One region of the Paeniglutamicibacter sulfureus genome, then DNA from elsewhere that is predicted to be linked to it. Evidence: riboswitches for the same ligand, from Rfam matches in the RefSeq annotation. Region 1 holds a riboswitch; each other region holds the start of a gene.
The links. Region 1 has a riboswitch for cyclic di-AMP ahead of ABD687_RS16910 (M23 family metallopeptidase). Riboswitches for the same ligand answer to the same signal wherever they lie in the genome.
Positions count from the first base shown of each region.

Region 2: linked by a shared signal. The riboswitch ahead of ABD687_RS13680 (M23 family metallopeptidase) and the one ahead of ABD687_RS16910 (M23 family metallopeptidase) in region 1 are both predicted to bind cyclic di-AMP.
Region 3: linked by a shared signal. The riboswitch ahead of ABD687_RS11680 (C40 family peptidase) and the one ahead of ABD687_RS16910 (M23 family metallopeptidase) in region 1 are both predicted to bind cyclic di-AMP.

Region 1 is NZ_BAAAWO010000001.1:3,720,695-3,727,981, reverse strand. It holds gene mobA (molybdenum cofactor guanylyltransferase) at 1-668, opposite strand, end outside; gene ABD687_RS16920 (HNH endonuclease) at 665-1,162, opposite strand; gene ABD687_RS16915 (C40 family peptidase) at 1,713-2,546, opposite strand; cyclic di-AMP (ydaO/yuaA leader) riboswitch at 2,552-2,705, opposite strand; gene ABD687_RS16910 (M23 family metallopeptidase) at 2,833-3,756, opposite strand; cyclic di-AMP (ydaO/yuaA leader) riboswitch at 3,844-4,017, opposite strand; gene ABD687_RS16905 (iron-dependent transcriptional repressor DtxR) at 4,110-4,805, opposite strand; gene serC (phosphoserine transaminase) at 5,003-6,124, shown strand; gene ABD687_RS16895 (DUF3027 domain-containing protein) at 6,303-6,818, opposite strand; gene ABD687_RS16890 (cold-shock protein) at 6,823-7,206, opposite strand.
Region 2 is NZ_BAAAWO010000001.1:2,985,698-2,992,984, reverse strand. It holds gene ABD687_RS13690 (ATP-dependent Clp protease ATP-binding subunit) at 1-1,930, opposite strand, end outside; gene ABD687_RS13685 (hypothetical protein) at 2,066-2,308, opposite strand; cyclic di-AMP (ydaO/yuaA leader) riboswitch at 2,748-2,922, shown strand; gene ABD687_RS13680 (M23 family metallopeptidase) at 2,926-3,963, shown strand; gene ABD687_RS13675 (NAD(P)H-dependent oxidoreductase) at 4,218-4,772, shown strand; gene ABD687_RS13670 (acyl-CoA thioesterase) at 4,884-5,837, shown strand; gene ABD687_RS13665 (alkaline phosphatase D family protein) at 5,933-7,287, opposite strand, start outside.
Region 3 is NZ_BAAAWO010000001.1:2,555,355-2,562,641, reverse strand. It holds gene ABD687_RS11700 (TlpA family protein disulfide reductase) at 1-452, shown strand, start outside; gene ABD687_RS11695 (cytochrome c biogenesis CcdA family protein) at 479-1,243, shown strand; gene resB (cytochrome c biogenesis protein ResB) at 1,258-2,862, shown strand; gene ccsB (c-type cytochrome biogenesis protein CcsB) at 2,871-3,899, shown strand; gene ABD687_RS11680 (C40 family peptidase) at 4,320-5,165, opposite strand; cyclic di-AMP (ydaO/yuaA leader) riboswitch at 5,171-5,336, opposite strand; gene ABD687_RS11675 (M23 family metallopeptidase) at 5,453-6,283, opposite strand; cyclic di-AMP (ydaO/yuaA leader) riboswitch at 6,464-6,637, opposite strand; gene ABD687_RS11670 (ExeA family protein) at 7,172-7,287, opposite strand, start outside.

The DNA of each region.
Region 1 (7,287 bases):
CAATGGCCGTTGGCCACCGCTATCCCGTGGCGCCCGGCATCCCCGGGCGTATCGATGTCGCTGAAGTCCGCATCCGGGAGCTTCAGGCGTTCCATCTGCACTGTAGCAAGCAGACGCATCATTGACGCATTTTCGAGACTTCCGCGGGGTTCGGTGGCCTGGTCGATGGCCTGTCGCAAGGAGGAAGTGAGGATGGCGCAGGAGAGTGTCTGCAGCACGCCCGAGGCATCCTGGGGAACCCATGCCTCGACCCCTTTGGAGGGCTTCCCTGTGGCCGCCAGCAGGGCGTCCACGACAGGACCCGGATCCAGGAAGTCCGAAGCCAGCACCACGGTCAGTTCTGAGGCCTGGTTCTGGCGTTGGGCGCTCTCGTCGTCGGGGCCGTCGTCCAGGGCCGCCCGTCCGGCGGCGACCGCTGCCGCTGGACCGGAAAAGCTGGGGTATTCGCGGGTGATGACCACGCGCTGGAAATCCGGCGCGGTATCCATGTACCGGGTGACGGCTTCGGCCAGGGCATGGGTGCCGACCACGGCGATGGCCTGCGCGTCCCGGACGGCGTTCAGGGAATGCTCCAGCAGCGTTTCCCCTCCGTGTTCCAGTAGGGGCTTGCTGACGCCGCCCAGGCGGGATCCACGGCCACCGGCCACAATAATCGCATCGAATTTCATGCTGCACTCCGTAAGAAGGGACTCCAGGCCTCTGCGGGGCGCTCAAGCTCGGTAATGAACCACTGGGCGCCACGCGGTCGGCTCGGGGCGAACCGCAGCTTCCAGCCAAGCTGTGCTAGCGTCCGGTCCCCCTTGGCGCTGTTGCAGCCTTGGCATGCCGCTACTAGATTCTCCCACGAATCCTCCCCGCCGCGGCTGCGCGGCACGATGTGGTCGATCGTGTTGGCGCTGCGTCCGCAGTATCCGCAGCGGTGCCCGTCGCGGCGCAGCACGCCGCGGCGCGAGACATTGACGGTGTTGCGGTAGGGAAGTCGGATGTACCGATTCAGCAGGATCACCGTCGGCCGGGGCATCACCTGGTTGACCCCGACGATCGGGTCACGGTCGTCATCGGCAAGGACGGTGGCCTTCCCGGTGAGGACAAGGAGAAGTGCCCGGCGGAAGGTGATGACCGCCAGCGGTTCAAATCCTGCATTCAGTACTAGGGTTCGCATACGCGCATCCTTAGATCCTGACCCGGCGCAACGCGAGGGACCCGTCCACGACGGAAGTCCCTCACGGTGGCGCACACGGCACTCGGCTTTGGCTCCTGTGACCTAGCCTAAGACAAGAAACAGCGGTTTTGCGTGTATTTGTGGAAAACCAGTTGAAATTGCCACCATAATTTTCCCTGCAGTACACCCCTCGAACACCTGGCGGACAGGGCTCCGCACGGTGTTCCCGTCCCCCGGGCGCACCACCGTTACCGGCCTGGAACAAGGCGAGGGTAAAAATGCCTGCTGCGTAGCCCGAACGCTCGATGCCGGCCGAACTGGAGACATGGATTTGCTTCCCGTCCGCACCCAGGGCGACTGCGTCCACCGCGCCGTCAGTTCGGGAGCCTTCACTCCAGCTCACTGCCTCGTCGGTGCTTGAAATCGGCATACCCACGCCAATGTCCGGCTTACCAAGCCCGGGTAGGCTTCCATGCAAAAATCCGCATTAACCAGCAAGGCCTCCGGTCGATCCACATGGATCGACCGGAGGCCTTGGAACGCTTGGCGCTTAGCCCTTGAGGGTGTAGTAACCGTAGAGCGGGTTGCGGGAAACGTCGTGAAGCATGGTGTCGACAGTCGGGTTCTGGGCACCGATCATCTTGCCGCCGCCGAGGTAGATGCCGACGTGTCCGCCACCGTTCTGGAAGACGAGGTCACCCGGCTTCGGGGAGCTGGTGCGCACGAACTGGCCCGAAGCGCGGATAGCCGAGGTGCCGCGGGCGATGTTGATGCCGTGCTTTGCGTAGACGTACTTGACGAAGCCCGAGCAGTCCCAGCCCGAGGGGGTGTTGCCGCCCCATACATACGGAACGCCGACGTACTTGGCCGCGGTTGCCGCGATGCCGGACAGGTTGGCGGTGTTCATCGAGTCGCTCTTCACCTTGGGGGCCTCGGAGGCCTTAGGGGTGGAGTCGCGGTTCGAGCGGGTCACCGGCGCCATGGCGTCCGAGTTGCTGCTGGAACGGGTCACCGGGGCGGTGTCGTTGGAGCGCTCGGAAACCTCGTTGGAAACGGCGACGACAACCGGCGCGGGCGCCGGCTTGGAGGTGAACGCTGCGCGTTCGATGTTCAGGTCCTTGGCCTTGGAAGCCGCGACCGAAACGGCCTTGACGGCTACACGCTCTGCTGAGAGGCCTTCAACGGGAACTGCGCTTGCTTCGCGGGAAACATCACCCTGGGCCGGAACGCCCAAAGTGAGCACGAGGCCTGATGCGGCTGCAATCACTGCTGCCTGGCGTCCAACCGAACCAGCGTTCGAGGCAACTGCCTTCGAGATGGATTCGAGTGGGTTGGTCCGAACCGGGGTCGCGCGGTGGCGGCCCAATGCTTGACGTGTAGTCACGTAGTAATGCCTCTCCTGATGCCTGCGAGGTGAGCTGTCGGGTTCGAGTGGGAGTCACTCGGCAATCCGGCCGCCAGGCCGAACCACTTAACCCCAAGGCTTCCTGTGTGGAAACCGAATGTGGGTCCCCCGCCACTGCCAAACGAGTAATTGAACGGACACCGTGGGCTGGCAGTGCTCGGCACTTCCCGCGGCGGTGAACAGGGATGATCCCTGGTCACGTATTTAGAATATATGAAGCGAATCCAAAAGTCACGTTCTGATCACGGAACGGTGACAATTGCCGTTATAACCAGGCCTCGGGGTTTACCCACTTGCCGTTGACGATGACTTCCAGGTGCAGGTGGGGGCCGGTTGAGTTGCCCGTGCTGCCGCTCAAGGAGACGACTTCGCCGCGCTTGACCTTCTGGCCCACCGAAACCTTCAGCGACGAATTGTGGTTGTAGCTGGTGTGCAGTCCGTTGCCGTGGTCGATCTCCACACGGAAGCCCGAGTGGCCGGCCCAGGCGGCCTGCACGACGGTGCCGGCGGCGCTTGCCTTGATCGGCGTGCCCATGGGAACTGCGTAGTCCAAGCCGTTGTGGTTCATGTACCCCGGACCGGTCGGATTCTTGCGGTGGCCGAAGCGCGAGGTCAACCGGATGCTGTCCACCGGCTGGGCCAAGACTCCTTCGGCGGCCAGCTTGGTGACGTCTCCGCCGGCTGCGGTCAAGACCGTTGCCAGCTTGTCTTCCTCGGTGAACTCGCTGGTCAGCGACGCTCGCTCGATCTTGACCTCGTCGTCGGCCGGAGCCATGACGTCGACCACGACGGACTGGGCGACGCGGTCGGATCCCGCGGCTGCCGTTTCGGCTTCCTTTGCGGGAGAGGCTGCGGCGAACGCCAGACCGGAAACGGCGGCGACTGCCGCCAGCTTGTGCGTGAAGCCAAGGCGGGGGCGCTGGGCCCGGGGGGCGAACTTCAGGACATTGTCCAGTTCGTCGACCTCGGCCGGGGCGGCAACGGGTGCTGCCGGCGCAGCCAGGGCGACGGGAATTTCGGTGGCGGCAATTGCGTCCGCGTCCGGGGATACGCCATAGCGCAGGCCCGCTACGAAGCGGCGGCCGGTGTACTGCGTGTTGTCAGGGGTCTCGACGGAATCAGGGACCGCGCTCAGGGCGCGTCGACCGGAACGTCGGGAAGTGTTTTCACCACTCAGGGCGGTGTCCACGATCTGCTCTAGTGAACCTTCAGCAGGCGAAGCATCAACGGGTCCGGAAGCACGGCGGCGCCCGGGAGTGTGCTGCTGAGTCAAATGTCAACCTCTCATGTATCGCCTGCGAAGTTAGCTGTCGGATTCGAGTCATGAGATCAACTCGGCAGAGCCTACATAGTGGACTCAGCTTCACCCCAAGATCCATGGTCCAAGACCAGGAACGGCTGAATGGGTCCTCCGCCCCTACCGGGAATTCTTGCTCCGCGATCCGCCGGTAGGGTTATGCGAACCGGATCGGGACTAGATTGCCTAGGTGCAACCCAACGTGAAACACTACCGGGATTAATGTCAAAGTTACAATTCCGTTATCAATCCATGCGGCGGACAAACACGTGGGCGCTGACTTCCGTCGGAAGCTCCAGCGCGCCCTCGATCCCCTGCACCCGAACAACGACGTAATCGCCGGCCCGTTCGAGGGTGACTAGGGCGCCTGGGCGGATGCCGCCCTCATCGAGCTGCACCAGCAGCTCGGGTTCCACCTGGATGGTTTCGGCCAGTCGCTCGACGCGGACCGGGCCCGTATTCCCGTCGACCAGGGCCGAATCGAGACTTTGGACACGTATCGAGATTTCACCCAGTTCCGGCCCTCCCAGTGTCTCGAGCCCGGGGATCGGATTTCCATAGGGAGAGGACTCGGGCGAACCGAGCAACTTGAACAGGCGCTGCTCCACGCGCTCGCTCATCACGTGCTCCCAACGGCAGGCCTCTTCATGGACGTACTCCCACTCCAAGCCAATGACGTCGGCGAGCAGGCGTTCGGCCAGACGGTGCTTGCGCATCACGCCCGTTGCAACTTCTGCGCCATGTGAGGTCAGTTCGAGGTGGCGGTCGGTGGTCACCACGACCAGTCCGTCGCGCTCCATGCGGGCCACCGTCTGTGAAACCGTGGGCCCGGAGTGCCCCAGTCGCTCGGCAATGCGCGCGCGCAGGGCAATGATGCCCTCTTCCTGGAGTTCCAGGATGGTGCGCAGGTACATTTCGGTGGTATCGATCAAATCTGACACGTTTGCAGCTCCCGCAGGGGTTGATTGTTACAAGAGATCACTACGCGATCCACTCTACCCGCGTTCACATTGGCGACTCGCTATTACACAATGGGCCGCCCAGTGCGCGATTATTGAACCACTGGGCACCCTCAATGCGCATCGGATTGCCGCATCGGAAGTGCCCACAGCGGATAACCCCCCTTATGAGGAGCAACATGAGCACCGGCGTGACCATCCCCCAAGACCTTTTGCCCGTGGACGGACGATTCGGCGCAGGACCTTCCAAGGTCCGCCCCGAACAGATCCAGGCTCTCATCGATGCCGGCACGCAACTCCTGGGGACCTCTCACCGCCAGGCCCCGGTGAAGAACCTGGTCCGCGACATCCAGGAAGGCCTCAAGACGTTCTTCAACGCCCCGGCCGACTACGAAGTGGTCCTGGGCGTGGGCGGATCCACCGCGTTCTGGGACATTGCCGCATTCGGCCTGGTCCGCCACAAGGCCCAGCACCTCTCCTTTGGCGAGTTCGGCTCGAAGTTCGCCGCCGCAACCAACAAGGCGCCCTTCCTTGAGCCGTCCTCCATCATCGTCTCCGAACCAGGCACCCGGCCTGTTCCCGTGGCCGAGGCAGGCGTGGATGTATACGCTTGGCCCCAAAACGAGACCTCCACGGGCGTCGCTGCACCGGTTCACCGCGTTGAAGGCGCCGACGAGGGATCGCTTGTCCTCATCGACGCGACCTCCGCAGCCGGCGGACTGGACGTCGACGTCTCGCAGGCAGATGTGTACTACTTCGCCCCGCAGAAGAACTTCGCCTCCGATGGCGGCTTGTGGATTGCGCTCTTCTCCCCCGCGGCCATCGCCCGCGCCGAGGAAATTGCCGCCTCCGGCCGCTGGATCCCGGACTTCCTGAGCCTGAAGACGGCGATCGACAACTCGCGCCTGAACCAGACGTACAACACCCCGGCCCTGTCCACCTTGGTCACTCTCAACGCCCAGGTGCAGTGGCTCAACGCCAACGGCGGCCTGGCGTTCGCCGCAGCCCGCACCGCGGACTCGGCCTCCCGCATCTACGACTGGGCCGAGGCTTCCGAAGTGGCGACCCCGTACGTCACCGCCCCCGGGGAACGCTCCAACGTCATTGCCACGATCGACTTCGACGATTCGATCGATGCCGCTGCGGTGGCCAAGACCCTGCGCGCCAACGGCGTGGTCGATGTCGAGCCGTACCGCAAGCTCGGCCGCAACCAGCTGCGCGTGGCGACCTTCGTCGCCATTGAGCCCGAGGACGTTTCGTCCCTGCTCAAGTGCATCGAATACGTGCTGAAGAACAGCTAGCTTCTTCAGCCTACGAATCGGGCGGCGCCCACCCACGGTTGATCCCGCGGGTGGGCGCCGCCCGATCTATTTGAGCCGATGCCTGCCGCCCGACGGCAAGGGCGCGGGTAGCGATCCGACGATCGCTACCCGCTCCCTTGTTCATTTCAGGGGACAAGTCCCCTGGTTGCCTATTCAGCTATTTGGCATCTTCGTCCCAGACGTCTTCATCGGAGGCGACTTCGTCCGTCGCGGCCGCGGATTCGGTCTCGGTTTCCGCGGATTCTTCCTCCGTGCCTGAGGGGGCGGAATTGTCCGAGCCCTCCGGAGCCGAAGCTTCGGCGATGCCGTCCGCAACTGCGGCGGCGTCCTCGGCGGCCTGGCGCTCGGCGTCCATTTCCTCCGGTCGAACTCGCTCGGCCCACGGCACCCAGGCCGGGGCCAGCAGTGCGTCCTCGCCGGGAAGGATCCCGACCTCGCACACCGTGAGGTCCTTGGCCTGGGCACGCGGGATGCGGGTCAGCGTGGCAAACCAACTCCAGCCCTCGTAGCCGGGGAGCAACACGTCAAATCGGTGGGTCACCAGGCGTTCGCCGTCGTTCACGGCTTCCTGGTATTCACCGATCGTTGCCTCGTCGGTGATTTCCAGCAGCGCCTTGCGCGCCTGGTCCACGGCCTTGGCCAGTGTCGTATCGAGCATTACTTTGCGGGACATGGGTTCAGGCATCCAAATCGTCGGCTACGGCGCGCAGCACTGCTGCAACCTTGGCGCCTTGGGCTTTTTCGGGGTAACGGCCCCTGCGCAGTCCGTTGGAGACCGAGTCGAGCACTTTGATGAGGTCTTCGATCAGCACCGCGGTGTCCTCGGCAGGCTTGCGCTTGGCGCGGGCCACCGAGGGTGCGTCGTCAATGATGCGAACGCTCAGGGCCTGGGCACCCTTGCGGCCTTCGGCGACACCGAATTCCATGCGGGTACCCGGTCGCAGCTCGGTCGTGCCCACGGGCAGCGCCGAGGCATTCAAGTACACTTCCTGGCCTTCGTCGGTCACCAGGAACCCGAACCCCTTGGAGGGCTCGTACCACTTCACTTTGCCGGTTGGCACGTCTAACTACCTCGTTCTTGCGTCTCAATGGGGCAACGACGGCGGGCCATTCAGGTTCCGCGTTCCCATTTCTGGCGATGT
Region 2 (7,287 bases), 730 kb from region 1:
CGCGTTCGGTCAGTTGCCCCGCCTCGTCGTAGCCGACGTATCCCGGAGGGGCGCCGACCAGCCGCGAGACCGTGTGGCGCTCGCCGAACTCGCTCATGTCGAAGCGCACCATGGCGGACTCGTCGCCGAAGAGCGAGGCCGCCAGCGCCTTGGCCAGCTCCGTCTTGCCCACACCCGTGGGGCCCAGGAAGAGGAAGCTGCCGACCGGGCGGTTTTCGTCGCCCATCCCGGTGCGGGAGCGGCGAACCGCCTTGGCAACGGCAGCCACAGCATCGTCCTGCCCGACGACCCTGTCGTGGAGCTCGTCCTCCAGACGGGCCAGGCGTTCCTTGTCGTCCTCCGTCAGCCGCGCGGCGGGGATGCCGGTGGCGCGGGCGATGACCTCGGCGATCTGGGCTTCGTCGACCACCGTGTCGGCGGTGCCGGTGCCGGACTCCTCGGTCTCGGCCAGCCGGGCAGAGATTTCCTCGGCCTCGTCGCGCAAACGCGAAGCGTCCTCGTAGCGTTCCTCTGCCACCGCGCGGTCCTTGGCGGCTGCGAGCTCGGCTATCCGCGACTTCAGCGCCACGGTGTCGATGCCCGGTCCGCGCTTGAGGCCCAGCCGGGCACCCGCGGTATCGATCAGGTCGATGGCCTTGTCCGGCAGGAACCTGTCGGTCACGTAGCGGGCCGACATTTCCACCGCGGCGCGGATCGCCTCGTCGGTGTAGGTGACCCGGTGGTGCTGCGCGTACCTTTCCTTCAATCCGTGCAGGATCGTTACGGCGTCCTCAAGGGAGGGCTCGCCGATGGTCACAGGCTGGAAGCGGCGTTCCAAGGCGGGATCCTTCTCGACCTTGCGGTATTCGGCCAGCGTGGTGGCGCCGATGAGGTGAAGCTCGCCGCGGGCCAGCCGTGGCTTGAGGATGTTGCCGGCATCCATGGAGCCCTCGCCGCCTGAGCCGGCGCCGACCACGGTGTGCAGCTCGTCGATGAAGACGATCACCTCCCCGTCCTGCGCGGCGATCTCGTCCATGGTCTGGGTCAGGCGCTCCTCGAAGTCGCCGCGGTAGCGGGTGCCGGCGACCATGGCCGGCAAGTCGAGCGCGATGATGCGCTTGCCTGCCAGCTGATCCGGCACCTCGCCGGCGACGATGGCGCGGGCGAGGCCCTCGACAACGGCGGTTTTCCCGACGCCGGCCTCGCCGATCAGCACCGGGTTGTTCTTCGTGCGCCGGGCCAGGATCTCGATGGTCTGCTCGATCTCCTGCGTGCGGCCGATCACCGGGTCCAGCCCGTCCTCGGCGGCCCGGGCGGTCAGGTCCATGCCGAATTTCTCCAACAATGGCGTCTCACCCTTGGCGGGCTGGTTGGCCTCGGCGGATTTCCGCTGGGTCGGAGCGGAACCGGAGCGTTGTTGATCGGCACCCTCGGCGGCGGCCTGCAGGGTCTGTGGAGTGACTCCGGCGGCGCCGAGCACCTGCCCGGCCGGGGATTCGGTGTTGAGCACGAATGCCAGGAACAGGTGTTCGGGATCGATGTAGGTTGAGCCGAAGGCGCGGGCGACCTGGTAGGCGTCGAGCAGGGCGCGCTGGGCCGATGGGGTCAGCGCGGGAGCGGATTCGGAGTGTCGCGGCCCGGTTTCGGGCAAGCGCTGTTCGGCGTCGCGGGCAATCGCCCCGGCGTCGGCCCCGGAGCGGCGCAGGGCCTCGTCGACGGGCTCGATCTCGAGCATCACGCGCAGCAAGTGCAGCGCGTCGATGTCGGGGTGGCCGTGTTCAACGGCGAATTGCGCGGCACGGGTCAGTACCTCGTGCGTGTGGCGGCTGAGCAGTCGGGTGATGTCGACGGGGCGCCCGAAGCGGCTGGTGCGCTGGCCTTGCAGGTAGCGCGCCAGGAAATCCTCGAAAGAGCCGTTGCCGGCGCCGGATGGGCCAAAGAATGCTGGCATGTTTCCTCCTATTGGATACTTGAGTGCCCTTGGCTCAAGTTAACGCGGATGCCAACAGGATATTCCCGGGCGTGATTCCGGCGGGGCAATGTTCGCCGACGGCGAGATGCCGGGGGCGACGGCCTGGAGATGCTTTCAGCACGGCAGCACGGAATATGCCTGCTTCAGGGTGTCACCCGCCCGCTTGCCCTTCAGGCAAGCGGCTCGTGGGGGACGGTGGTCCTTCTTGCCCGAGGCGTGGAGGTGCCAGTGTTCCCTTTTCCGCACGCCGAGACGCAGGCAGGTGATAGTCCTGTCCATCAACAAGGACTTCGCAGCGGCCACAATGTTCCCGTTAAGGAAGAAGGTCCAACCCAGGATGGATTTGCGGGTCTTCACCTACTGAACCTGCCGCATTATCCGCAACTGGTTGAAGGCGTGGTGAGCCGCAATGGAGGGAATCAGCCCGACGACCGGCTTGGACTGCACCATCCGCACCGCCGCAGAGCCCGGGCCCACCGTCTACTTGATCACATTTAAGCTACCGTCCCGGGGGAGCTCCTGACTATTGCCATCCAGATGGAATCCGGGCTGCTGGCGCAGCCCTACTATGACGCCATCCGACCGGGCTCCTAGTCACCATGGAAAGTGCCGGAAGTCCGCACTTGTGCGGGTGTACGGGATCGAGGGAGCGAGAGCCATCGACCGGTGTCGGCGCCCACGTATTTGTCCGCCGCATGGATTGATAACGGAATTGTAACTTTTGTATTTACCCTCGTAGGGTTTTACATCGGGTCGCATCTAGGCAACCCAGTCCCGATCCGGTTCGCCCAACCCTACCGGCGGATCGCGGAGTAAAAATTCCCGGTAGGGGCGGAGGACCCAATCAACCGATCCTGGTCTTGCACCATGGATCTCGGGGTGAAGTTGAGTCCACCTTGGTGGGCTCGGCCGAGTTAATCTCATGACTCGAATCCGACAGCTAACTTCGCAGGCGATACATGAGAGGTAATCATTTGACCCAGCACCATAATTCCGCGCGCCGCCGCGCGTCCGGCCCCGTTGATGCCAAGCCCGCCAACGCTTCCATGGAGCAAATCGCGAGCGGCGAAAACACTTCCCGGCGGTCGGGCCGCCGCGCACTCGGCGCGGTCCCGGATTCCGCGCAATCCCCGAATGACACGGAGTATGCCGGCCGCCGATTCGTGGCAAGCCTCCGCTATGGAGCGGCCCCGGACGCTTCATCCATGGCCGCCGCCGAAGTCCCTTCCGCATCTGGTGCACAGTCGGTGCCCCTGCCGATGCCTGCGGAAGCCGGCAAACTGGACAGCGTTCGGAAGTTCGCCCCCCGGGACCGGCGCCCCCGCCTCGGGTTGGCGCACAAGCTCGCAGCAGTCGCCGCCGTGTCCGCCCTGGCATTCGCTGCCGCCCCCGCGCAGGAGGCCGAGGAGGTTGCCCCAGAGCCCCAGCGCGTCGCCCAGACCGCCGTCGCGGATGTCAAAGCCCCGGCCAGTGACAAGCTCACGGTCGATCGCGCCTCGGTGACCAGCAAGTTCATCAAGGTGGAAAAGAAGGAAAAGAAGCCGGCCCCTGTCACGACCGTTGCCGCCGCAAAGGTCGCCAAGGACGCCAAGCCGGCGCCCGCCGCCACCGCTGACACCGGAAAAGTCACCAAGCTCGCCCAGCCGGTGGACAGCATCCGGTTGACGTCGCGCTTTGGTTTCCGCAAGAACCCGACCGGTCCGGGGTACATGAACCACAACGGCCTGGACTACGCAGTTCCCATGGGTACACCGATCAAGGCAAGCGCCGCCGGCACCGTCGTGCAGGCCGAATGGGCCGGCCACTCCGGCAACCGCGTCAAAATCGACCACGGCAACGGGCTGGAAACCAGCTACAACCACAACTCGGCCCTCAAGGTGTCCGTGGGACAAAAGGTCGGGCGCGGCGAGGTCGTCGCCCTGGCTGGCAGCACGGGCAACTCAACAGGCCCCCACCTGCACCTCGAGGTCATCGTCAACGGCAAGTGGGTCAATCCCGAGGGCTGGCTGTAACGGCCAGGACTCGCCGATTTTTGGCGGACTTCATTTCGTATACCTCGAGAAGGCGTCCTGCAAAGCTGAATCGATGCAGATCACCACGGCAATGACCGCAAGAACGCCCACGATTCTCCCTACGCGGCCGCTTCCGAGCATCCGCCAATGTGTTGCTCGTCACGGCCGTGTGGGGAATCGAGATGCCCATTGCGTGGTTGGCATTGATTGACGCATCAAGCAGCACCCCCCGAAAAAACAGGAGACTTCCTCTTATGGCAACCACCGTCCTGACCCTCGTCGGTTCCCTCCGCAACGGTTCCACCAACCAGCAGCTGGCCGAGGCCACCGTCGCGAACGCCCCTGAGGGCGTTGAGGTAAACCTTTACGCCGGCATCGAGGACATTCCGTTCTACAACGAGGACATCGACGTCGAGGGACAGGTTCCGGCTGCTGCCGTCGCGCTGCGCGAAGCCGCCGGTGCGGCCGACGCCCTGCTGCTGGTTTCCCCCGAGTACAACGGCACCATGCCTGCAGTGCTGAAGAACGCCATCGACTGGCTTTCCCGCCCGATGGGCGCCGGCGCCGTCTTCGGCAAGCCCGCCGCCGTCATCGGCACCGCCTACGGCCAGTTCGGTGGCGTGTGGGCCCAGGACGAGGCCCGCAAGGCCGTCGGCATCGCCGGCGCCACCGTGCTGGAAGACGTCAAGCTCTCCATCCCGGGTTCGCTGGTCCGCTTCGCCGAGACCCACCCGAAGGACGACGCAGAGGTTGTTGGCCAGGTTTCGGCAGTGCTCGAGGGCATCCGCGCCGCCGCCGAAAGCAACTAGTCCAGAAATGGCATTGACCCTTCGGGGTCGATGAGTGCACCTGTGGCCGGTACCTGTTTCGGGTGCCGGCCACAAGCGTCTGTTGCGGCGGCACATGGCTAGTATTGGCACATGAACGACGTGATGACGCTGCGCTTCCTGGCCGCACCGACCGATGTTTCCGAAGACGGGCTCACGGTCCAGGCCGGGCGCGTGCTCGAGTGGATCGACAAGGCCGGCTACGCCTGCGCCGTCGGCTACTCCGGCGGCTACTGCGTCACCGCCTACGTCGGGAACGTCCACTTCACCCGGCCCATCGAAAACGGCGACCTGATCGAGGTCACCGCCCAGATCGTGCACACCGGGCGCAGCAGCATGCAGGTGGTGGTCACCGTCGACGCCGCCGACGTGCGCGAACGCGTCTTCAAGCCCGCCATGGACTGCATCCTGGTCTTCGTGGCAATGGACGAGCAACGCCGCGCCAAGGCGGTCCCGCCCTGGAAGCCGGCCGATGCCGCAGCGGCCCAACTGGCACATGGGGCGGCCGACCGCGTGGCCGCGCGCGCCGAGATCCGCCAGGCCATGCTGGCGCAGGAGTACACGGAGGCCGGCACCGCGCCTCGCGAGAAGTTCAGGTTCCTGGCCTCCCCAACGGACGTGAACTGGGGAGGGAACGCACACGGCGGGATCGTGATGCGATGGATCGACGAGGTCGCCCGGGCCTGCGCCATGGGGTGGTGCGGGGATGATGCGGTGGCCGTCTATTCCGGGGGCATCCACTTCACCAATCCCATCCACATCGGCGACGTCGTCGAGCTCGAGGCGCGGCTGATCCACACCGGACCGCATTCCATGCACATCGCCGTGCACGTGCGCGCCCGGGACCCCCGCGAAACTCAGTGGCGCGACACCACCCAGTGCATGACTATCTTCGTCGCCCGTGACGAGTCCGGCCGCGCTTCCGCGGTGCGGCAGCTGGTGCCCGTCAGCGAGGAGGACCGGCGGCTGGATGCGCACGCCGTGGACCTGGTCCGGCGGCGGGCGGAACTGAGCCCCCTGCGATTCGCCACGGAGCGGGTGTACTGAGCCGGCGGCAAATACCGTACGGGGCAGGTGCGGCCGGGCATCGGACGGTGCCCGCGGTTGCCGGCAGGGCGGTGCCCTGGAGATCCCCGCCCCGTTTACGATTCCGGCGAATGCGTGTGGTCCCCGCGCGCCCGAAGCGAGGCAACCTCCACGGTGTCCAACCTCGGATGCATATGGTCCCCATCCCGGACCACCCCGGTGACCCAGCTGATTTCCAGTCCGTCGCCGGTGGCCTCAATGATGGCCAGGCAATTGTCGAACCACGGCCCCTTGATGCCGCTCCAGGCAAACGGGGGGTTGGGCACGTGCGCCTGGCTCGCCATCCAGGCCCCGAAGGGGACCGCGGGACCCAGCGCCAAGGCTGCGGCAAAGTACCGCAGGAACCGGGGCAGCGGGTTGCGGATCGGGGAACACACGGCCTGCAGGATTCTGCTGCCGCCCTGTCGTTCGACTTCGGAAACGTAGGAAAAGTGCACATCCCCGGAGAGGAACGTGACTGTCTGCGGGACCGGTCCGCGCTTGCCGTCGGCGACCTCCGTGGCAAACCGGGCGACCTCCTGGAAGCTGCTTTGGAAGGCCGCCCAATGTTCAAGGTCGAAGGTCCTGCGCAACCGCTCACCTAGCCAGCCCCGGAGGCTTCTGCGGCTCCCGCTGGAGATGGCCTCATCCCAGGATTCCACGTGGTGCAGGCCCATGGGCAGCAGGAAGGGCAACGAGGTGCCGATCAGCAGGTGGCGGAAGCCGCCGCGCATCCGCCCATCAAGCCAAGCAAGTTCAGTCGGGTCGAGCAGGGCACGCCGCCCGGGGTCCAAGGTGCGTGCTGCCCGGGAGTCAACCACGATCAGGCGCACCGCATCCCAGTCCCGGCAGTAGCTCCAACTGTGGCTTTCGGGTTCCGCGTCGACGCGCTCGGCGAATTCGTCCAGCTCGGCGGTCAGGTCCAGCTCGCCGGTTCCCGTGTGGGCAGCGATGCGCCGCCACAGCGGATCGGCAGCCCGCTGATCGGGGGAGAGGTTTCCGAGGTGCTGATAGATCCAGTACGAACCGATCCCGGAAACCATGCGTTCGTGCCACCAGCCGGTCTTCTGCATCTCACGTTTCCACTCCAGGGATGAGTTCCAGTCGTCGCGGATATCGTGGTCGTCGAACATCATGGCGCTGGGCAGCGTGGAGAGAAGCCAGCGGTTGGCCGGGTCCGACCAGGCCAGGCTATAGAGGTGGGCGTATTCCTCATAGTCCTTCAGCTCTTCCCCGGGGGCTTCCTTGATGTTGCGGCGTCTGCGGATGAACTCCTGCATTTCCAGGCTCGTGGAGTCCGCGTAGACCTGGTCGCCAAGGAACAATGCCAGGTCGGGCCAGCGGCCGTGCTCGAGCCCGGCCATGGAGAGGGCGTAGGCGCGCATTGCGTCGACCCCGTGCGTACGATTGCCCGCTTCGTCATGCGGGACAC
Region 3 (7,287 bases), 1.2 Mb from region 1:
TCCAGGAATACGGTCCCGCCTCGCGCACGGCACCGGTCGAGATCAATGCGGTGGCCTATGACGGAACCAAGATCGACTCGAGTACCTGGGCCGGGCAGGCAACGGTCCTGAACTTTTGGTACGCCGCATGCGCACCGTGCCGCATCGAGGCGCCGCACATGGTTGAACTCAGCAAGGAGTTCGAAGGACAGGTCGGATTCGTCGGCGTCAACGTGCGTGACGAAAAGGAAGCGGCCGAGGCCTTCGAGCGCACCTTCGGCATCCCCTACCCCTCCATCCAGGACACCCAGGGCGCCATCCAGCTGGCCATGACCAAGTACGTCCCGCTCAAGGCCGTGCCCACCACCTTGGTGCTGGACAAGCAGGGACGGGTCTCCGCGCGGATCCTGGGCGTCGCCGAAAAGCCGACGCTCAAGGCACTAATCAACACGGCACTCACCGAGTCGTTGTGATCAGCCCCGTACTGGCCGGAGCCCTCATGCTGCCGGCCCAAGGAAACCCGTTTGCCGAAATCGTCCAGGACGGATCGCTGCTACTTGCAGTGCCCGTGGCCATCCTGGCAGGCCTCGTGTCCTTCCTGTCCCCCTGCGTGCTGCCCCTGGTGCCCGGCTACCTCGGATACGTCACCGGTCTCTCCGGCGCCGACCTCGCCGAGCAAAAACGCGGCCGCATGGCCGCCGGCATCGGGCTGTTCATCCTCGGCTTCACCGCGGTCTTCATGCTGGCCGGAGTCGTCTTCTCACAAATCGCCGGCTGGATGATCTACAAGGGATCGTGGGTCACCCAAGTGCTGGGCCTGGTCGTGATTTTTATGGGCATCGTGTTCATGGGCGGATTCTCCTTCATGCAACGCGAAGCCAAGATCCACCGCAAACCCCCCGCCGGGCTGTGGGGTGCACCGGTATTGGGTGTCACTTTCGGACTCGGATGGGCACCCTGCATCGGGCCGACGCTTGCCGCCGTGCTGATCATGAGCAGTGGCCCCGACGCCAACGTTGCCAAGGGAGCCCTGCTGACCTTCTTCTACTGCATGGGATTGGGACTGCCGTTCCTCTTCATCGCCCTGGCGATCCGCCGCGGCATGGGTGCCATGCAATTCTTCCGCCGGCACCAGCTGGCGATCATGCGCTTCGGCGGCGGCATGTTGATCCTTCTGGGAATCCTGATGGCCACCGGCCTGTGGGGCTTTTGGGTCACGCAATTGCAGGATTGGTTCACCAATGAGGTCAGGTTGCCCATCTAATGGCGAAAAAAGACATGAAAAAAGATGTAGTTGTCCCGGCCCTTGGATTCGTTGGCATGCTGCGCTGGACCTGGACCCAGCTCACCAGCATGCGCACCGCGCTCTTCCTGCTGCTGCTCCTGGCCGTGGCCGCGGTGCCCGGTTCACTCTTTCCCCAGCGCTCGGTCAACCCGGAGCAGGTGACCACCTACCTGACCAACAAGCCGACCACCGGCGAATGGCTCGACCGCTTCCAGCTCTTCGACGTCTACTCCTCCGTCTGGTTCTCGGCCATCTACCTGTTGCTGTTCATCTCCCTGATCGGCTGCATCCTGCCCCGCGTGAAGAAGCACGCGCAGGCGCTTCGCACCCCGCCACCACGCACCCCCTCACGGCTGAACCGCCTGCCGCAAAACGGCACGATCCAGATCCAGCCGGCCTCCGAGTCTGGTCTCAGCGACGGGGAAATTGTCGAGCGGGCCGCGAAGCTCCTGAAAAAGCGCGGCTACCGCTCCGAAGCCCGTACCGAGGGCCCGACCCCGTCGGTGGGTGCGGAACGCGGGTACACCCGAGAAATAGGCAACCTGCTGTTCCACATTTCCTTGGTGGGGCTCCTGGCCTCGGTGGGAATCGGAGGGGCCTTCGGCTACAACGGGCAGCGGCTCCTGGTGGAGGGGGACACCTTCGTGAACTCCCTGGTGTCCTACGACGCGTTCACTCCCGGGACCTGGTTCCAGGAAGACTCCTTGGACCCGTATTCGGTCAAGCTCGAGAAATTCAACGTCACCTTCGACCGCGAATCCACCACGCATTTCGGCCAGCCGATCGACTTCACCGCCGAGGTGGAGACCCGCCGTAACCCGAATGCCGAACCCGAAAAGGAAACGATTCGGGTCAACCACCCCCTGCGCATCGATGGCGCGGACATGTACCTGGTCGGCAACGGGTACACCCCGGTGGTCACCGTGCGAGACGGTGACGGAAACATTGCCTTCAGCGGCTCGGTGGTTTCGGTGCCCCAGGACGGCATGTACACCTCCCTCATGGTCATCAAGGCTCCCGACGCCAAGCCCGACCAGCTGGGCTTCCAGGGTTTTCTGCTGCCCACCGCCATGACCGACGAGACAGGGTTCTCCATTTCCGGGGACCCCAACGCCATCAACCCGCAGCTCCAGCTGAATTCCTACTATGGGGACCTGGGGCTGGACGACGGCAATCCGCAAAACGTCTACGTGCTGGAAACCGACCAGCTTACGGAGCTGAACAACAGAGACCTTGAGGCCGGAGGCATCGTGCTGGGCGCCGGGCAGACCTACGAATTGCCCGACGGCAAGGGAAGCATTTCCTTTGACGGGCTCAAGCGCTTCATCGGCGTGGACATCGCCTACGACCCGAGCAAGCGCCCCGTGGCGGTCTTTGCGGCCCTTTCACTGCTGGGCCTGGGCATCTCGCTCTTTACCCCGCGCCGCCGGGCCTGGGTGAGAATCAAGACCTCCGTTGACGGCTCGGGCCGTGAAGAGCGGGTCATCGAATACGGATTGCTGGCCCGTGGCGAAGACCACGGGCTTGAGTCCGAAGCCAAGGAGCTGCGCAAGCTTCTTGAACAGCAGTGGCCCGCCGTTCAGCGGGCCGGAGTCTAGGAGAACCTATGGAAAACGACATGCCCACGATCAACGTGGCCCTGGGGCAGTACAGCGACCTGTTCATGTTGCTCGCCGCGATGGTCTACGCATCCGCCTTCGTGGCATTTGCGTGGGACCTTGCGAAGTCGAGCAAGCTCATCCAGGAAATCGACACACAGGCGGTTGTTTCTGAAAAGAAGGTCCTGGTTGCTGCCGGAGCCATCGCGCCGCCCCCTTCGGGGACCCCGGACAACGCCTTGGTCAACGATTCCATGACCTACACCGCTGCCTCGGCCAAGCGGATGGCGGCCAAGGTCGCGGTCTCGCTGAGCTGGCTGGGCGTGCTGCTGCAGGGCTTTGCCGTGGTCTCCCGCGCTATCGCGACCGGGCGCGTGCCGTGGGGCAACATGTATGAGTTCCTGTCCACCGGTTCCTTCCTGGTGGCCCTGGTGTTCATGCTGGTGCTGGTGAAGAAGGACCTGCGCTTCATGGGCACCTTCGTCATCGGCCTGGTCACCGTCATGCTGTGCGGCGCCACCATGGGCTTCCCGACCCCCGTTGCCCACCTTGTCCCTGCCCTGCAGAGCTACTGGCTGATCATCCACGTCTCGATCGCGGTCTTGGCTTCCGCACTGTTCACCATCACCTTTGCGATGAACGTGCTCCAGCTGCTCCAGCACACGCGCATGGATGCCCTGGCCGCCGGAAGGAAGGACAAGATGCCGTTCATGCGCCTGGTCCCCGGCGCGGCTCCCTTGGAAAACTTCGCCTACCGCATCAACGCGGTCGCCTTCGTGATGTGGACCTTCACCTTGATAGCCGGTGCCATTTGGGCCGAGGCCGCCTGGGGCCGCTACTGGGGCTGGGACACCAAGGAAGTCTGGACCTTCGTGATCTGGGTCGTCTACGCCGGCTACCTGCACGCCCGGGCAACCGGCGGCTGGACCGGCGCACGCTCGGCCTGGCTGAGCATCATCGGTTACCTCTGCCTGGTCTTCAATTTCACCGTCGTGAACCTCTACTTCAACGGACTGCACTCCTACGCCGGAGTCTAAACCGCCTTCCGCGGGAACCAACGCGGGTATGACAGTCCGCCGAAGCGTGCATACACTCAGGATCCAGATGACGTTCTTGGATTTCGTCTAGTGGTGGGTGTCGCGGCGGGATGCATTCGGCTAAGAGTCCCACCGCGACCCCCCGCACCCAAGAGGTTAACCCGGTCCTTGTGAAACAGGGCGCCCGCTTGGGGCCGCAGCGAATTACGCATTATTAGAAGTGCTTTTTGACCGCTGTCGCAGGAGATTATCCAGAATATTTCTGATGTGAACTTGGCTACCATCGTTCCAGTTCAGCGTAACTGGGCCCTGTCAAGCATAGCGCAGGTCAAGGACCCGCTATGAGGGAGAACCCATGTCAAAAGAACCAAGGCCTCCGTCGATCCTTGCGGATCGACGGAGGCCTTGGAACGCTTGCGCTTAGCCCTTGAGGGTGTAGTACCCGTAGAGGGGGTTGCGAGTCACATTGTGGAGAAGCGTGTCCGTAGTCGGGTTCTGTGCGCCGATCATCTTGCCGCCGCCGAGGTAGATGCCGACGTGGCCGCCGCCGTTCTGGAAGACCAGGTCGCCGGGCTTCGGAGAGCTGGTGCGGACGAACTGGCCGGAGGCGCGGATGGCGGAGGTGCCGCGGGCGATGTTGATGCCGTGTTTTGCGTAGACGTACTTGACGAAGCCGGAGCAGTCCCAGCCCGACGGGGTATTGCCGCCCCATACGTAGGGAACGCCCTCATACTTGGCGGCGGTTGCAGCAATGCCGGAGAGGTTCGCGGTGTTCATCGAATCGCTCTTGGGCTTCGGGGTCGAGGCTTCCGGCGCACTGTCGCGGTTCGAGCGGGTGACCGGCGCGTAGGCATCAGAGTCGTTGTTGGAGCGAGCCATCGGAGCGGTGTCGTTGGACCGCGTCTTCGTCGCGGTGCTGCTGGGGGCAACTTCCTTGGCCACGGCAACCACGACGGGAGCAGGGGCAGGCTTCGAGGTGAACGCCGCGCGCTCGATGGTCAGGTCCTTGGACGCCGAGACCGAAACGGCCTTGACGGCTACACGCTCCGGGCTAAGCCCTTCAACGGGAACGGCGCTTGCTTCGCGGGAAACATCGCCCTGGGCCGGAACACCCAAAGTGAGGACCAGGCCGGAGGCGGCGGCAACGACTGCTGCCTGGCGGCCAACGGATCCGGCGTTCGAGGCGACTGCCTTCGAGATGGATTCGAGCGGGTTGATCCGAACCGGGGTCGCGCGGTGGCGGCCCAATGCTTGACGTGTAGTCACGTGGTAATGCCTCTCCTGATGCCTGCGAGGTGAGCTGTCGGGTTCGAGTGGGAGTCACTCGGCAATCCGGCCGCCAGGCCGAACCACTTAACCCCAAGGCTTCCTGGTGTGGAAACCGAAAGTGGGTCCCCCGCCACTGCCAAACGAGTAAGTGAACGGACACCGTGGGCTGGCAGTGCTCGGCACTTCCCGCGGCGGTGAACAGGGTTGATCCCCGATCACTTACTTAGAATATATGAAGCTAATCCACAAGTCACGTTTTGGTCACGGAACAGTGACAATTGCCGTTATAACCAAGCCTCGGGGTTTACCCACTTGCCGTTGACGATGACCTCGAGGTGGACGTGGCAGCCGGTCGAGTTGCCCGTGGTGCCGACAAGCGCGACAACTTCTCCGCGCTTGACCTTCTGGCCCACCGACACCTTGAGTGCCGAATTGTGGTTGTAGCTTGTCTCCAGCCCGTTGCCATGGTCGATCTGCACGCGATTGCCGGAGTGGCCGGCAAACTCGGACTGCACGACAGTGCCGGCGGCACTGGCCTTCACAGGGGTCCCGCACGCGGCGCCGTAGTCCAGCCCGTTGTGGTTCATGAAACCCGGGCCGGTCGGATTCTTCCGGAACCCGAAACGCGAAGTCAATCGCACGGTGTCCAACGGTTGGGCCAGGACCCCGCCGCTTTCGACTTTGGTGACATCGCCGCCGGAAGCGGTCACGACCGTTGCCAGCTTGTCTTCCTCGGTGAACTCGCTGGTCAGCGAGGCCCGCTCGATCTTGACCTCGTCATTGGCCGGGGCCTTGACATCTGCGACAGCAGTCTGGGCGACGCGCTGGGTCTCCGAGGCAATTTCCTCGACATCCTGCCCCGGGGTGACGGCGGCGAATGCCAGACCGGAAACGGCTGCGACTGCTGCGATCATGTGCGCATACCCAAGTCGGGGGCGTTGCGTCCGGGGCTCGAACTTCAGGACGTTGTCCAGTTCGTCGACTTCGGCCGGAGCTGCAACCGAAGTCGTGGGAGCAACCAGGGGAGTAGGGATTTCGGTGGCGGCAATGCTTGCCGCGTCCGGGGATGCGCCGTAGCGCAGGCCCGCCGCAAAGCGGCGGCCAAGGTACTGCATGCTATCGGGGGCCTCGACGGAATCCGGGACCGCGCTCAGGGCGCGTCGACCGGAACGTCGGGCAGTGCTTTCACCGCTCAGTGCGGTGTCCGCGATCTGCTCTAGTGAACCTTCAGCAGGCGAAGCATCAACGGGGCCGGAAGCACGGCGGCGCCCGGGAGTGTGCTGCTGAGTCAAATGTCTACCTCTCATGTATCGCCTGCGAAGTTAGCTGTCGGATTCGAGTCATGAGATCAACTCGGCTGAGCCTACATAGTGGACTCAGCTTCACCCCAAGATCCGTGGTCCAAGACCAGGAACGGTTGAATGGGTCCTCCGCCCCTACCGGGAATTCTTGCTCCGCGATCCGCCGGTAGGGTTATGCGAACCGGATCGGGACGGATTTGCGTAAGTGAAACCCAACGTGTAACTCTACCGGGGTATATAAAAAAGTTACAATTCCGTTATCAATCCATGCGGCGGACAAACGCGTGGTCCCGGGCTTCGGGCGAAAGTGAGGTCATGGGTTTCATTCGCGAATACGGCCGTCGAACTCGCCTACGTCTGGTTCCGTTCTTCCCCCTTTCCGGGTGTTCATGTGTCAGAACACGTCCAATCCCGCCTTGGTACTACATGTGTGGCAGCAACGGATCGCCGAAGTGATAGGTGAAGAGTAGGGAAAGGGCGACATAGCGGTTGTGAGGTTCATCCGTTTCATGGGCAGCCCCTGGAAGAAGTCCTCATCTACGCAGACGACCACGCATGCTGCTGTTGACCGTCGCGTAATTTGACGATGAAGCCGCCACCGAGTTTGACGACGAACCTGCCATAGAAACGCCTCGCCAGGATGATCTTGGCGAGGCGTTCGTGGTCATGCCGGCGGGCTGGTCGGCAGGGGTGCCGGTTGGGTTATTCGCTGAATTCGCTCACCGCCGACTGCGCCGCGGATTGGTCCACGATCGCGCCTTTGGCCGAGCGGGTGGCCATGAGTGCGGCCAGGGCCAGGTTGTTCACGGTGCGCGGGT